One region of the Streptomyces sp. NPDC060049 genome, then DNA from elsewhere that is predicted to be linked to it. Evidence: riboswitches for the same ligand, from Rfam matches in the RefSeq annotation. Region 1 holds a riboswitch; the other holds the start of a gene.
What was found. A riboswitch is a leader RNA that binds a small molecule or an ion and turns the genes downstream of it on or off. The one in region 1 is predicted to bind glycine.
Positions count from the first base shown of each region.

Region 2: linked by a shared signal. The riboswitch ahead of gcvP (aminomethyl-transferring glycine dehydrogenase) and the one ahead of gcvT (glycine cleavage system aminomethyltransferase GcvT) in region 1 are both predicted to bind glycine.

Region 1 covers NZ_JBHWVV010000006.1:188,764-196,412, forward strand. Annotated here, with positions in the region: gene ACFWBY_RS13390 (L-serine ammonia-lyase) at 1-368, opposite strand, end outside; gene glyA (serine hydroxymethyltransferase) at 932-2,188, opposite strand; gene gcvH (glycine cleavage system protein GcvH) at 2,204-2,584, opposite strand; gene gcvT (glycine cleavage system aminomethyltransferase GcvT) at 2,718-3,833, opposite strand; glycine riboswitch at 4,018-4,121, opposite strand; gene ACFWBY_RS13410 (AAA family ATPase) at 4,366-4,998, shown strand; gene ACFWBY_RS13415 (enhanced serine sensitivity protein SseB) at 5,140-5,850, shown strand; gene ACFWBY_RS13420 (enhanced serine sensitivity protein SseB C-terminal domain-containing protein) at 5,918-6,658, shown strand; gene ACFWBY_RS13425 (ABC transporter permease) at 7,209-7,649, shown strand, end outside.
Region 2 covers NZ_JBHWVV010000009.1:365,950-373,598, forward strand. Annotated here, with positions in the region: gene ACFWBY_RS19685 (glutamate-cysteine ligase family protein) at 1-1,329, opposite strand, end outside; gene ACFWBY_RS19690 (hypothetical protein) at 1,843-2,463, shown strand; gene ACFWBY_RS19695 (DUF5999 family protein) at 2,734-2,940, shown strand; gene gcvP (aminomethyl-transferring glycine dehydrogenase) at 3,028-5,913, opposite strand; glycine riboswitch at 6,111-6,209, opposite strand; gene ACFWBY_RS19705 (PRC-barrel domain-containing protein) at 6,330-6,701, shown strand; gene ACFWBY_RS19710 (DNA polymerase IV) at 6,698-7,649, opposite strand, start outside.

The DNA of each region.
Region 1 (7,649 bases):
CGGCGGTGCAGGATCAGCTGGTTCGGCTCGTCGAAGGGGATCTCGTGGCCATCGCCTATCTCGGTGCCCAGCAGGCGCAGGCGGCCCGAGGTGCGGATGCGCTCGACCTCGGCGTCGGCGGTCTCCACGTTCACCGTGCGGGGGGAGTGGCCCTCCAGGCCCAGCAGGACCGCCTTGGGGGTGCCGTGGCCGTGGCCGGTCGCGCCCAGCGAGCCGAAGAGCTCGGCCCGGACCGCGGCCGTCTGGGCGAGGACGCCGTCCTTCTTGAGCCGGGTCACGAACATGCGCGCGGCGCGCATCGGTCCGACGGTGTGGGAGGAAGAGGGACCGATGCCGATCGAGAAGAGATCGAAGACGGAGATGGCCACGGTTGCGGACTCCTATGTCTGCTCGTGGGTGGGAAGCGGGGCAGGAGGGGCGGATCTGCGGATTTTGTCCGGCAGACGAGCTTAACTCGGGGAGGTGAACGGCTCGGCTGCCGAACGGGTCGGGAAGGTGGTGGTCGAGCGTGGGTCAGGTCACGCTCCGGTGCGCCGGGCTCCGCGTTCGAGGAGGCCGGGACCGGGTCGGGCCCGGCGGGCCCTCTCAGTGGGCCCTGACCGGGGCCTTGACGGCCAGGAGTACGCCGCCAGGGCGTTTCTCCTTTGCGGGGCGGCTCCGCTGTCGCGATCGGGCGGCAGAGCGGTCAGGGCGGTGGCGGCGGCGGTGGGACGGCGGCGTTCGGCCCTTTCGACCGTACGGGGCGCGGGCGGCGAAGAAGGAGGCCGGCGGGCACATCGCGGAGGCGGGCGGCAGCCGGTGGGGCCGGGCGGGCCGGGCCCCGGTGACGCCGACGCGGCGATCGGCGGGCGGGGGCGGGGTGGAGCCGGTGATCATGAGAAGGGCCCGGCACCTGTGGAAAACAGGCGGGAACCGGGCCCTTCTCGTGACGTCAGAGCGTCGGGTACAGCGGGAACTTCCCGGCGAGCGCGGACACGCGCGCCTTCAGGTCGTCCGCGTCGTAGGCCGGCTTCAGCGCGGCCGCGATGATCTCCGCGACCTCGGTGAAGTCCGCGGCGCCGAAACCGCGCGTCGCCAGGGCCGGCGTGCCGATCCGCAGGCCCGAGGTGACCATCGGCGGCCGCGGGTCGTTCGGGATGGCGTTGCGGTTGACCGTGATGCCGATCTCGTGGAGCCGGTCCTCGGCCTGCTGGCCGTCCAGCTCGGAGTTGCGCAGGTCGACCAGGACCAGGTGGACGTCCGTACCGCCGGAGAGGACGGACACGCCGACCTCGGTGACGTCGGCCTGCACGAGGCGCTCGGCGATGATCTTCGCGCCCTCCAGGGTGCGCTCCTGGCGCTCCTTGAACTCGGGCGAGGCGGCGATCTTGAAGGAGACCGCCTTGGCCGCGATCACGTGCTCCAGCGGGCCGCCCTGCTGACCCGGGAAGACGGCGGAGTTGATCTTCTTGGCCAGCTCCTGCGTCGACAGGATGACACCGCCGCGCGGACCGCCGAGGGTCTTGTGCGTGGTGGTGGTGACGACGTGGGCGTGCGGCACCGGGTTCGGGTGCAGGCCCGCGGCGACCAGACCGGCGAAGTGCGCCATGTCGACCATCAGGTACGCGCCGACCTCGTCCGCGATGCGGCGGAAGGCGGCGAAGTCCAGCTGGCGCGGGTAGGCGGACCAGCCCGCGACGATCAGCTGCGGCTTGGACTCCTTGGCGAGGCGCTCGACCTCGGCCATGTCGACCTGGCCGGTCTCGTCGACGTGGTACGGGACCACGTTGTAGAGCTTGCCGGAGAAGTTGATCTTCATGCCGTGGGTCAGGTGACCGCCGTGGGCCAGGCTCAGGCCCATGATCGTGTCGCCCGGCTTCAGCAGCGCGAACATCGCGGCCGCGTTGGCCTGCGCGCCCGAGTGGGGCTGCACGTTCGCGGCCTCGGCGCCGAACAGCGCCTTGATGCGGTCGATCGCGATCTGCTCGACCACGTCGACGTGCTCGCAGCCGCCGTAGTAGCGGCGGCCGGGGTAGCCCTCGGCGTACTTGTTGGTCAGGACCGAGCCCTGGGCCTCCATGACGGCGACCGGAGCGAAGTTCTCCGACGCGATCATTTCCAGGGTCGACTGCTGGCGCACGAGTTCGGCGTCGACGGCGGCGGCGACGTCAGGGTCGAGCTCGTGCAGAGAGGTGTTCAGTACGGACATCTTCGGTCCCCTGGGTCAGTTGCCGGCGGTGAGCTTGGCGTACTCGTCGACGGAGAGCAGGTCGGCCGGCTCCTCCGTGACGCGCACCTTGAAGAGCCAGCCACCCGCGAACGGGGCGGAGTTCACCAGGGACGGGTCGTCGACGACGTCCTGGTTGGACTCGACGACCTCACCGGTGACGGGGGAGTACAGGTCGCTGACCGACTTGGTCGACTCCAGCTCGCCGCAGGTCTCGCCCGCGGTCACCGTGTCGCCTACCTCGGGGAGCTGGGCGTAGACGACGTCACCGAGCGCGTTGGCCGCGAACTCCGTGATGCCGACCGTCGAGACGCCGCCCTCGGCGTCCGACAGCCACTCGTGCTCCTTGCTGTAACGCAGCTGCTGGGGGTTGCTCATGACCTGATTCTCCTGGATGCGGGGGAGTGGATACGAACAGTGGTCTTGCATACCGAGACGGGGCGCGGGGGAGCGGCCGTACGGGAGATCCGTGCGGCCTGGGCCCTGGCGTTCGGGCGAACAGCGGAAAGGATTACTTCTGCCGCTTGTAGAACGGCAGAGCCACGACCTCGTACGCCTCATGCGTACCGCGAATGTCCACGCCGACGCCGGAGGTGCCGGGCGCGGCGTGCGCCGCGTCGACATAAGCCATCGCGATCGGCTTGCCCAGCGTCGGGGACGGCGCGCCCGAGGTGACCTCGCCGACGACCTGGCCGTCGAAGGTCACGGCGAATCCGGCGCGCGGGACGCGGCGGCCCTCGGCGATCAGGCCGACCAGCTTGCGCGGCGGGTTCGTGGCGGCGCGCTCGGCGGCGGCCTCCAGGGCGGCGCGGCCGACGAAGTCGCCTTCCTTCTCGAACTTCACGACCCGTCCCAGCCCCGCGTCGAACGGGGTGAGGGCGGTGGTCAGCTCGTGCCCGTACAGCGGCATGCCCGCCTCCAGGCGCAGCGTGTCGCGGCAGGAGAGACCGGCCGGGACCAGGCCGACGCCCTCGCCCGCCTTGGTCAGCGCCTGCCACAGCTCCACGGCGTGCTCGGGGGAGACGAACAGCTCGAAGCCGTCCTCGCCGGTGTACCCCGTACGCGCGATCAGCGCGGGCACCCCGGCGACCGTGCCGGGCAGGCCGGCGTAGTACTTCAGCCCGTCCAGGTCGGCGTCGGTGAGGGAGGCGAGGATGCCGGGGGACTCCGGACCCTGCACCGCGAGCAGCGCGTACGCGTCGCGGTCGTCGCGGACCTCGGCGTCGAAGCCGGCGGCGCGCTCGGTGATCGCGTCGAGGACGACCTGGGCGTTCGAGGCGTTCGCGACGACCATGTACTCGCTCTCGCCGAGGCGGTAGACGATCAGGTCGTCGATGATCCCGCCGTCTTCCCGGCAGATGTGCGTGTAGCGGGCACGGCCGACGCCGACGGTCGAGATGTTGCCGACCAGCGCGTAGTCCAGGACCTTGACGGCCTCGGGGCCGGTCAGGGTGATCTCGCCCATGTGGGAGAGGTCGAACAGGCCGGCCTTGGTGCGGACGGCGTTGTGCTCGTCGCGTTCGCTGCCGTACCGCAGGGGCATGTCCCAGCCCGCGAAGTCGGTCATGGTCGCACCGAGGGAACGGTGCAGCGCGTCGAGGGCGGTCAGGCGGGGGGCAGTACTCATGGGTGTGGCTCCCGGGTCCCAGGGCATGACATGACGAGGAGGAGTTCCTCCCCATCTGTCATCGGAACCTGAGAGGTTCGCCGAGAGTTCCCCGCTTCCGGGGGAAGGTCTTCGACTTGCACCTTGGGTGGAACCGACGCCGGTGCCCTCACGGGCGGTGGCGCGGCTCGCTTTTCAGATCTGCCTCATCCACGCGGTACGGGGCCTGAGAGATTCAAGGGAGGTACTTGCTCCTTCGGCGCCCGGGCACCGCCTTGCGGCGTGCCGGGACTCTCCCGCGCGGATTCAAGCGGCCGGTATGCAGTTGGTGTCCAGATGGCGCACATCATTGCACGCTGTGCGGCCGAATGGTGGAGGGGGTCCGGGAGCGGAGCGGAACCGGTGGTCCCGGATTGCCGTCTCTTTACACTCAGGGGGATGGGTCCCGGTGACCCGATGCGGGGAGGCGATCACTGTGCGGAGATTCGGAGTACTGGCGGCGACGAGTACGGCCGCGGGCGCGGCGACGGGGGCGGCCGCGGTGCCGGGGCCGGTGTCCGGGGTGCCGACGCAGCGCGCCGTCGTCCGGCCGCGGGCGGAGGCGGGGGCCGGGGCGCCCGTACGGGACCTGCGCGGGGGCGCGGACCCGGGGCGGCTCCACTTCGCGGAAGGGGACGTCGTGGTGGTGTCCGGACTGCCCGGCGGCGGCAAGAGCACCCTGATCAAGCGGGCCGCGGGGGGCCTCGGCATCGACTCCCAGGACGCGCGCGAGCGGTGGGAGCGCCGGATGCCGGCCGCCGTGCCGTACGCGGTGTACCGGCCGGCGGTCCGGATCGCGCACTACTGGGGGCTGTGGCGGCTGCTGCGCTCCGGCGCCTCCGCCGTCGTCCACGACTGCGGTACGCAGAGCTGGGTACGGGCCCTCCTCGCCGGGGTCGCCCGTCGGCGAGGCCGCGCGCTGCACCTGGTGCTGCTGGACACCACCCCCGAGGAGGCCCGGGCCGGGCAGGCGGCGCGGGGGCGGGGCGTGTCGGCCTACGCCTTCGCCCGGCACCGGGGCGCGGTGGCCCGGCTGCTGCGCGAGGCCGAGGCGGGCCGTCCGCCGGCCGGCTGCGCGTCGGTGACCCTGCTGGACCGCCCGGCGGCCTCGCAGCTGACGGCGATCGGCTTCCGGTCGCAGCACTAGTGGTGCGACCCGGTGGACCTTCCCGGTCGCGGTACCAGCCAGGGCTGCGACCCGCGCGGTCCGGCGGGTGGCCCGCGGCGGGCGGGCCCGGGCCGCCCGTTAACCTCGGGTGGAGACGAGGGCGAGCTAGCGGAGGCGTACATGTGGCCGGGTAACGAGCTGGAGCAGGTGCTCGGGGCGGCGCTCGGGCAGGCGGACGCCGGCGGGCGGATCCTGGAGGTGCTCGGGCGGAGCCCGCTCTGGATTCCGCTGCCCGGCGGAGTGAACAGCCTGAGCCTGCCCACCATGGAGATCAACGGCGCCGCCTACGTGCCCGTCTACAGCTCCGAGGAGCAGTTCCGCGCCTGCGCCGGCCCCGCCATGGACTTCGCCGTCGCGCCCGCCGTGGACTTCGCCCGGGGGCTGCCCCCGCAGCTCGGCATCGCGGTCAACCCGGAGGGGGCCGTCGGGGTCCCGCTGCCCCCGCCCGCCGTCGCCGAGCTCTGCCGGACCGGTCGCAGCCCGCTGGACGGACCCGCCACCGGGGGCCGGGTCCGGCTCTACGAGCCGGACTGGCAGGAGGATCCGGTCGACTTCCTGGCGGCCGCCGGGGAGGAGTTCCGCGCCACCGGGGTCGTCGCGGCCGCGTACCGCTGCCTGGCCAGCGTCGAGGGCGGTGCGCCGGAGCTGTATGTCGGCGTCCAGCTGCTGGGATGGGAGCCCGAGTCGCGAAACGCCCCGATGGACGCCCTGGGCCGCGCCCTGAACCGCGTAGTGCCGCCCTGGCCTGTGCAGTTGATCCTCCTGGACGCCGCCGAAGACCCGGTCGTCGACTTCATCGTTACGCGCGTACGCCCCTTCTACCTGCCGTAGGCACGCTTAAGCTGGTCGACGACACGCGTGGGCGACGGGCGGACGAAGAGACGAAGAGGGGTACCGGGTGAGTGCGTCAGGCACGGCCGCGGTCGGGCAGGTCGAGCACATGCTGCGCCAGGTGACTCCCGGGCGCTACGAGAGCTACGAGGCGCTCCTGCACGCCCTGGCCGAGGGGCGGCTGTGGATGCTGCTCTGGCAGGGGCGGCCCGGCTCCCCGGACGCCCAGTACGGCGGCATGGAGGTCGAGAGCCTCGGGTACGCGCCCTGCGTGACCTCCCCGCAGGAACTGGCCGCCAGCGGCTGGAACCGGGGGTACGAGGTGGTCACGGGCCGGGACATCGCCCGCGCCCTGTACCCCGACCGCTGGGGGCTGTGGCTCAATCCCCACGCCCAGGGCGGTGGCGTCGGCATTCCCTGGGCCGACCTGCGCCGGATCGCCACCGGCATGGACCGGATGCCGGCCGGGCCGCTGCGGCTGTCCGAGCCCGCCATCGAGCTCCCGCAGTTCTACGGACTGCTCACGCAGCACGCGCACCGCACGCCCGCCGTCCGCTCGCTGCGCCGCGCCTGGGTTCAGCCCGCGCTCGGGTCCCCGTACCTCGCCGTCGGGCTGGACCTGTACGACGCCTCCGCGCACGCGCTGGAGTCGGTGCGGGAGATGATGCGCCAGTCGGTCGGCGCGGTGCCCGAGGGGGTGCCGGTCTGCACGGTCGCGCTCGCCGACGAGCACGACCCGGTGGCGATGTGGCTCCGTGCCCAGACCCGCCCCTTCTATGACCGAGAGGGCCAGGCGCCCGCCTATTGAGACATCGGTATCAAGCCACCCGGGGCCGCACGGAACAGTCGTTCCGCGCGGCCTTTGCGTTGTCCTGATTTCGCCGCCGATGTGCGCCCAATAGGCATGCTACTCACCCGAGTTGGGTGCGATGTCCGATTCCGCACCGAACGGACGGTCTTGCTCCGCTGAGACGGCAGTGAAGTCCGGATAACGGGAACTCGACCCTCAGATCACGGTTGCGCATCCATTCACCTGCGGGTCTGGCGGCTGATCGACGGCCCGATGAAGACTCCCCACCCAAGAGCGGGTCAGTCCTCCAAGGGGCGGGTCCGCCAAGGGAAAACAGCTCGTCGCTTCGTACAGCACCACGTGCACCACCAGCACTGCCAGTTCAACCTGTACCGCACAGCACCACCCAGCACGGCACAGCACCTCGCACGCGCACCGAAGCGCGCTGCTGCTCTTCCGCACCGCCGCACTTCCGCACCTCGCACTCCGAGCGCCACTCCGCACCAACGCCGCCACAGCGGCGGGCATGGGCCGGCTCACCCGTCGGCCGAGAGGGGTCCCCACCACGATGACGGCACCACTGCATGACACGAGCGCGGAGACGCCCGCTCCCGTGTCCGTAGCCGACGTCCCAGCCAAGGCCATCGAAGGCCGCTCGCCCGGCCGCATCGCCTGGATGCGGCTCAAGCGCGACAAGGTCGCGCTGGCCGGCGGTTTCGTCGTGCTCCTGCTGATCCTCGTCGCACTCTTCGCGCCCCTGATCGTCAAGGCTCTCGGCCACCCTCCGGAGGAACTCCACGAGGACCTGCTGGACCCGCTGCTGGGCCTTCCGGCCGGTCCCAACGGCGGTATGAGCGGCGACTTCCTGCTGGGCATCGAGCCGGTCAACGGCCGCGACGTGTTCAGCCGCATCGTCTACGGTGCTCGCGTCTCGCTGCTGGTGGCCTTCCTGTCCGCCTTCGTGGCGGTCTCGTTCGGCACCTTCTTCGGCATCGTGGCCGGCTACTTC
Region 2 (7,649 bases), on a different contig from region 1:
CTCGATGATCCCGAGGTAGTAGTCCCGGTCGGCCGGCTCGATGCCCCACGCGTCCAGCCCGGCGGCCGCCATCGGCAGCAGCTCGTCCAGCACCAGCCGCACCGCCGGCACGCTCGCAAGCCCCCCGCCCCGGCCCCGGCGCGGCCAGCGGAGCCTGGCTTCGATGCCGTAGCGGCAGGCCGCGTCGAAGTTGGCCTCCGCCTCCGCGAAGGGCAGCCGGCTCCACACCGGACGCTGCTCGTCCGCGAGGGTCCGTACGAGTCCGTAGTAGAAGGCCGCGTTGGCGACGACATCGGCCACCGTCGGCCCGGCGGGCAGCACCCGGTTCTCCACCCGCAGGTGCGGCACCCCGTCGGCGATCCCGTAGACGGGCCGGTTCCACCGGTAGACGGTGCCGTTGTGCAGCACCAGCTCCTGCAGGCTCGGCACCCCGCCCTCGGCGAGGACGCGCAGCGGCTCCTCCTCGTCGCAGATCGGCAGCAGGGCCGGGAAGTAGCGGACGTTCTCGGCGAAGAGTTCGTACGCCGAGTCCACCCACCGCTCGCCGAACCAGGTGCGCGGCCGCACCCCCTGCGCCTGCAGCTCCGGCGGCCGGGTGTCGGTGGCCTGCTGGAAGAGCGGCGGCCGCGACTCCCGCCACAGCTCCCGCCCGAACAGGAACGGCGAGTTGGCGCCCACTGCTATCTGTACGGCGGCCACCGCCTGCGCCGCGTTCCACACGTCCGCGAACCGGGCCGGAGTCACCTGCAGGTGCAGCTGTACGGACGTGCAGGCGGCCTCCGGCACGATCGACCCGGAGGTCCAGGTCAGCCGCTCGACACCGTCGATGTCGAGCGTGAAGTCCTCGCCGCGCATCGACAGGATCTGCTCGTTCAGCAGTGAGTAGCGGTCCACCGCGGACAGGTTGGCGGTGACCATGTCGGAGCGGGAGATCGTCGGCAGAATTCCGATCATCACCACCCCCGCGTCGATCTCCACCGCCTGCCGGTGGGCATAGCCGAGCCCCGCGCTCAGTTCCTCGGCGAGCTGGTCGAATACCCGGCCGCCGAGCCGGTGCGGGAGCACGTTCACCTCCAGGTTGAACATTCCGAGTTCCGTTTGGAAATCAGGGCTCGCAATGCGTTCCAGCACCTGGGCATTCACCATTCTCGGCAACCCGTCGGCACCCGCGAGATTCAGCTCGATCTCCAGCCCCATCATGTTCTTGGGCCGATCGAACCTCTTCTCCGCCAGAAGTCGCTCCAGTACCTCCAGGCACTCGTGAAGCTTCCTCCGGTACCTCTGCCGATCGGACAGGTCGAATCCGCCCGCCACGACCTTCTCCCCCATCGAAGGGTCCCTCCTCGATTGGGCCTGGCCGGCGTGGAAAGATCCGTCACCCAGGCGCGCGTTACGGTCGATGATGCCCCGGCGGCGTGATCGATAACGCGGGAGGGGGGTGTCTGGCGAGGAGCGCGCGCCGGTTTGGCCGACGGGCGCTTTGGCACATTCACCTGGCAAGCCGCTGTACGCAATTACCGCACCGACTTTGCCGGTTCCGGATAACCGACGCTTTCCAGCCGAGCCCCCGTCCGGTAACCTCCGAGGTCAGCGCGGCACGTTTGCGCGCACCCGGCACGAATGCCGTGCCAGAGGGACCGGTAAGCGTCTTGTCGGCAATAGGCGGGACAGCTAGCCGAAACACTGCGTGAACACATGTCGTATAAACTCCGCAAACGAGGCAGAGAGTTGGCGCGCGGCCATTGCCCCTCAGCCCCCCTCTGGCCCCAGAATGCGACAGCGCCCGTCACACCCGCACCCCGCCCCCGTTCCACCGGTCTCCCAAGTGAGAGGCGACCCACCATGCCGCTGCACGTCCCCCCGGCTCCCGCGCCCGCCCTGCGCAGCGTCCTCGCGGCCCTCGGATCCCCCACCGCCGTCAATGAGGCGCACACCCCGGCCCTGCGCGCCCTCCAGGGTCCGATGACCGCCGAACTGCCGCTGCCCGTCCACGTCCTGGACCGGCTGAACATCACCGGCCTGGCCTCCGGCGGCAGGCCGCCGCGTACGCGGCTGACCGGCTGGCGGTTCCTGATCCGCAGCGGGGACCGCTACGTCGCGGCGGCGGACACCCGGCTGACCCCGGACGGATGGGCCTTCTCCCACTTCTTCGAGGGCCCCTACGTCGCCGCCACCGAGCGCGCACTGCGGCAGTCCGAGTCCCTCGGCCAGAACTACCAGCCGCGCCTGCTGTCCGTACCGGAGCTGTACATGCTGACGCTGTGGCTGCACGGTTCGGTGGGCGCCGACGCTTCCGCCGGGCTGCCGGCCGCCGCCGACCTGCTCGTCCCACTGGCACCCGCCCCGCCGGGCATCGCCGCCTACCGGCCGCACCCGGTGTCCGAACTGCTGCCCGTGATGACCCACAGGCTCACTCCCTCCGCGTCACCGCTCCCGCCCTCGCTGGCGGCCCCGGCCGCCTGAAGGGCCCCGGTGGCCGGTTCTGCCCATTCGGCCTAGCCCACTCGGGCCCCCTGCGAACCATCCGAAATGACAGGGGAGTTGACCTGAACCGCCCGCACGAGTGATGCGTCATCAATCTATGAGGACAGCTGCCGGGAAATCCCTGCGGACACCGTGCCGTAGGGGAACACTGGGACCCTGACCGAGCCAAGTCGTCGAAACCGGGGGGCGGCCATGAACAACGCATCGAGCCGCAGCACACAGACCACACCGCAGCGAAAGAACGCATCCATGTGCCAGCACAAGCCAGCATGCCCGTCAGCCGACTCCGCCGACCGGGAGGCCGCGCACCCCGTGGCCGTGCACCCGGAACAGGGCTGGAGCCTGCTGTGCAACGGCGTCCTGCTCTTCGAGGACACCGGTGAGCTGCTGCCGGACGGCCAGATCATCGCTCCGCACCGCGCCCTCGCGTCGACGCGGGTGATGAAGGCGGCCTAGGTCGCCGACAGATAGCCGAAGGGGGCCGGTCCGGGAGGAAACTCCCGGACCGGCCCCCTTCGTCATGTCACCAGGACGGACGACGGATCAGTTGTCGTACTCGTCCAGCGGCGGGCAGGAGCACACCAGGTTCCGGTCGCCGAAGGCACCGTCGATGCGGCGCACCGGCGGCCAGTACTTCTCCGCGGCCGAGACACCGCCCGGGAAGACGGCCTCGTCACGGGAGTAGGGGTGGTTCCACTCGCCGCCCAGCGCCGCAGCCGTGTGCGGGGAGTTGGCCAGCGGATTGTCGTCCACCGGCCACTCGCCGGCGGCGACCCGCTCGACCTCGGCGCGAATGGCGATCATCGCGTCGCAGAAGCGGTCGATCTCGGCGAGGTCCTCGGACTCCGTCGGCTCGATCATCAGCGTGCCGGCGACCGGGAAGGACATCGTCGGCGCGTGGAACCCGTAGTCGATCAGACGCTTGGCGATGTCGTCGATGCTGACGCCCGTCGTCTTCGACAGGGGGCGCATGTCGATGATGCACTCGTGCGCGACCAGGTTGCCCGGACCGGTGTAGAGGACCGGGTAGTGCGGCTCCAGTCGCTTGGCGATGTAGTTCGCGCCGAGCACCGCCACCTGGGTGGCGCGCTTGAGGCCCTCGCCGCCCATGAGGCGCACGTACGACCAGGAGATCGGCAGGATGCCGGCCGAACCCCACGGCGCGGCCGAGATCGGGCCGACGCCCGTCGCGGGACCGGCGGTCGGCTGGAGGGGGTGGTTGGGCAGGTACGGGGCCAGGTGCGCCCGGACACCGACCGGGCCGACGCCCGGGCCGCCGCCGCCGTGCGGGATGCAGAAGGTCTTGTGCAGGTTCAGGTGCGAGACGTCGCCGCCGAAGTGACCCGGCTTGGCCAGGCCCACCAGGGCGTTGAGGTTGGCACCGTCCACGTAGACCTGGCCGCCGGCGTCGTGCACCTGGGCGCAGATGTCGGCGACGTGCTCCTCGAACACGCCGTGCGTGGAGGGGTAGGTGATCATCAGGACGGCGAGCTCGTCGCGGTACTGCTCGATCTTGGCGCGCAGGTCGGCCGCGTCCACCTCGCCGTCGTCGGCGGTCTTGACCACGACGACCTTCATGCCGGCCATCACGGCGCTCGCGGCGTTGGTGCCGTGCGCGGAGGACGGGATCAGGCAGACGGTGCGCTGCTCGTCGCCGTTGGCCCGGTGGTAGGCGCGGACGGCCAGCAGGCCGGCGAGCTCACCCTGGGATCCGGCGTTGGGCTGAATGGAGACCTTGTCGTAGCCGGTGACCTCGCAGAGACGTTCCTCCAGCTCGGTGATCAGCGTGACGTACCCCTCGGCCTGCTCGACCGGGGCGAAGGGGTGCAGCTGGCCGAATTCGGGCCAGGTGACCGGCTCCATCTCGGTGGTCGCGTTGAGCTTCATGGTGCAGGAGCCCAGCGGGATCATGCCGCGGTCCAGCGCGTAGTCCTTGTCCGAGAGCTTGCGCAGGTAGCGCAGCATCGCGGTCTCGGAGCGGTGCTGGTGGAAGACCGGGTGGGTCAGGTACGCGTCCTCGCGCAGCAGCGCCTCGGGAAGCGCGTCGGCGGTTGCCTCGTCCAGGGCCTCGATGTCGGCGGTGACCCCGAAGGCGGTCCAGACGGCCTCGATGTCGGCCCGCAGGGTGGTCTCGTCACAGGCGATGGAGACGAGGTCGGCGTCCACCTGGAACAGGTTGACCCCGCCCTCGCGGGCCGCGGCCACGACCTCGGCGGCGCGGCCCGGTACCCGGGCGGTGACGGTGTCGAAGTACGCGCCGTGCACGACCTCGACCCCGCCGGCCGTCAGACCGGCGGCGAGCAGGGCGGCGTAGCGGTGGGTGCGGCGGGCGATCGTCCGCAGGCCGTCCGGACCGTGGTAGACCGCGTACATGCCGGCCATGACCGCGAGCAGCACCTGCGCGGTGCAGATGTTGCTGGTGGCCTTCTCACGGCGGATGTGCTGCTCACGGGTCTGCAGCGCCAGGCGGTAGGCCTTGTTGCCGTCCGCGTCCACGGAGACGCCGACGAGGCGGCCGGGCAGCGAGCGGGCGTGCTTGGCCTGGACGGCCATGTAGCCGGCGTGCGGTCCGCCGAAGCCCATCGGGACGCCGAAGCGCTGGGTGGTGCCGACCGCGATGTCCGCGCCCAGCTCACCGGGCGAGGTCAGCAGGGTCAGGGCGAGCAGGTCGGCGGAGACGGCGACGATGGCGCCGAGCTCGTGGGCCTGGTCGATGACCGGCTTGATGGCGCGCACCGCGCCGGACGCGCCCGGGTACTGCAGGAGCACGCCGTAGACGCCGCGCTCGGCGACCTCGGCCGGGATGCCCTCGGAGAGGTCCGCGACGACGATCTCGATGCCGATCGGCTCGGCGCGGGTCTCGATCACGGCGATGGTCTGCGGCAGCGCGTCGGCGTCCACCAGGAAGACGTTGCCCTTGGCCTTGCCCACGCGGCGGGCCAGCGTCATGGCCTCGGCGGCCGCAGTGCCCTCGTCGAGCAGGGAGGCACCGGAGGTCGGCAGGCCGGTCAGCTCGGCGACGACCGTCTGGAAGTTGAGCAGGGCCTCGAGGCGGCCCTGGGAGATTTCCGGCTGGTACGGGGTGTACGCCGTGTACCAGGCCGGGTTCTCCATGACGTTGCGCAGGATCACCGGCGGCGTGAAGGTGCCGTAGTAGCCCAGGCCGATCATGGAGGAGAGGACCTGGTTGCGGTCGGCGAGCTGGCGCAGCTCGGCCAGGACCTCGGCCTCGGTCCGCGCCTCGGGCAGGTTCAGCGCGGCAGTGGTCTTGATCACATCCGGTACCGCGGCGGCGGTCAGTTCGTCCAGGGAGCCGTAGCCCACCTGGGCGAGCATCTTCGCCTGCGCCTCGGCATCCGGGCCGATGTGGCGCTGCTCGAAGGGGATGCCTCGCTCCAGCTGGGAGAGCGGAATGCGGTTGGCGGTCATGTACGGAGGCCTCCTGGTCGTACGACCTGCGAGGGGTGCCTCGGCGCGGGCACCCGGACGGCCTCCCCCTCTGTCATCACAACCTGAGAGTTTCACCGGGCCGCTCGAGGATCGCTCGCGAGGTCCGGCTTTCACCGTCGGTGAGGAGGGGGACCGGCAGTGCGCGCCCGGTACCCGTCCTGCTTTCCAGAGTGGCCTCACCACGTGCGGTACGTATGCCTGAGAGATTCCGGGGAGGATTTGCTCCTTCGGCGCCTCCGTCGAACTCACTCGGAGGACTCTCCCGCACAGGGTCAACAGCCGTCACCCAGCCTACCAGCGAGGATCTGGGGACCTCCCTCGAGTGGCCCCCTCTCCAGAAATGCACTTCTGTAGTCATAACGGAGGAGTTGCGGACCAAACGGAGGGACCGGCCCGTGCAGACCGACATCGATCCGCGCAGCCTGATCGGCCGCAAGGCGTTCGACCGCAATGGCAACAAGATCGGCACCGTCGACGAGGTCTACCTCGACGATGCCACGGGCGTCCCCGAGTGGGCCGCCGTACGGACCGGCCTCTTCAGCCGGGACGCCTTCGTGCCCCTGGAGCCCAGCGAGATGGTGGGCGACACCCTGCGCGTGCCCTTCGAGCGCTCCCTCATCAAGGACGCCCCCGACTTCGGCGTCGGCCGCCACCTCTCCCCCGAACAGGAGCTGCGGCTCTACCACCACTACGGACTGGACACGACGCTCCCCAGCGAGTTCCACCGGGACTTCGGCCACCTGGCGGGCGACGAGGACAGGACCTAGGGGCTGTCCCGGGCACACGGCGACGAGGCGCCGTCCGGGGCCGCCGCACCCCTGTCCCCCACCAGCGGCAGCGGATCGGACGGCTCCAGCTCGGGGTCGTCCACCAGGAACGTCCGCACCCGGCCCGGCACCGAGCCCGGCTGCTCGAACCGCACGGTCACCCGGCCGACGCCGCTGCCCTGGACCCACCCGGGGCCGTACACGGCGTGCCGGACGTCACGGCCGGCCACCCACCGCCGCTCGCTGGGGGCCTGCGCCTCGACCGCTCCAACCGTGGCCGCCGCGGGCTCGCGCCCCGGATCCCCACCGGCCGGCGCGGCCCCCTCCGGCCCGGCCGCCCCCGCGGTCCCCGCCACCCCGGCGCCCGAACCCGTCCCGTCGGCCGGCGCGAACCCCTCCGACCCGGCGCCCTCGGCCTCCGCGTCCCCCTGAGCGGCCAGCGCGAAGGCGAAGAGGTCCTCCTGCGTGTAGTCGGCCAGCCCGGTCACGCCGACACCCAGCAGCCGCACCCCGCCCGTGGTGTCCACCGCCTCCAGCAGCCGCGCGGCAGCCTCCCGCACCACCCTCGGATCGTCCGTCGGCCCCCGAAGGGTCTCGGAGCGGGTGAGCGTGGAGAAGTCGTAGCGCCGCACCTTGAGCACGATGGTGCGCCCTGAGTGTCCGGAAGCCCGCAGCCGCTCCACGCACCGGTCCGCGAGCCGTTGCACCTCGTTCCGGATCCGCGTCCGGTCGTGCAGGTCCACGTCGAAGGTGTCCTCGACCGACACCGACTTCGCGTCGCGCTCGGCGACCACCGGCCGATCGTCCAGCCCCAGGGCCATCCGGTACAGCCCCACCCCGTGCGAGCGCCCCACCATCCGGACCAGCTCGTCCTCGCCGGCCTCCGCCAGCTCCCCCACCGTGGTGATCCCGGCCCGCCGCAGGTGCTCCCCGGTGGCCGGTCCCACC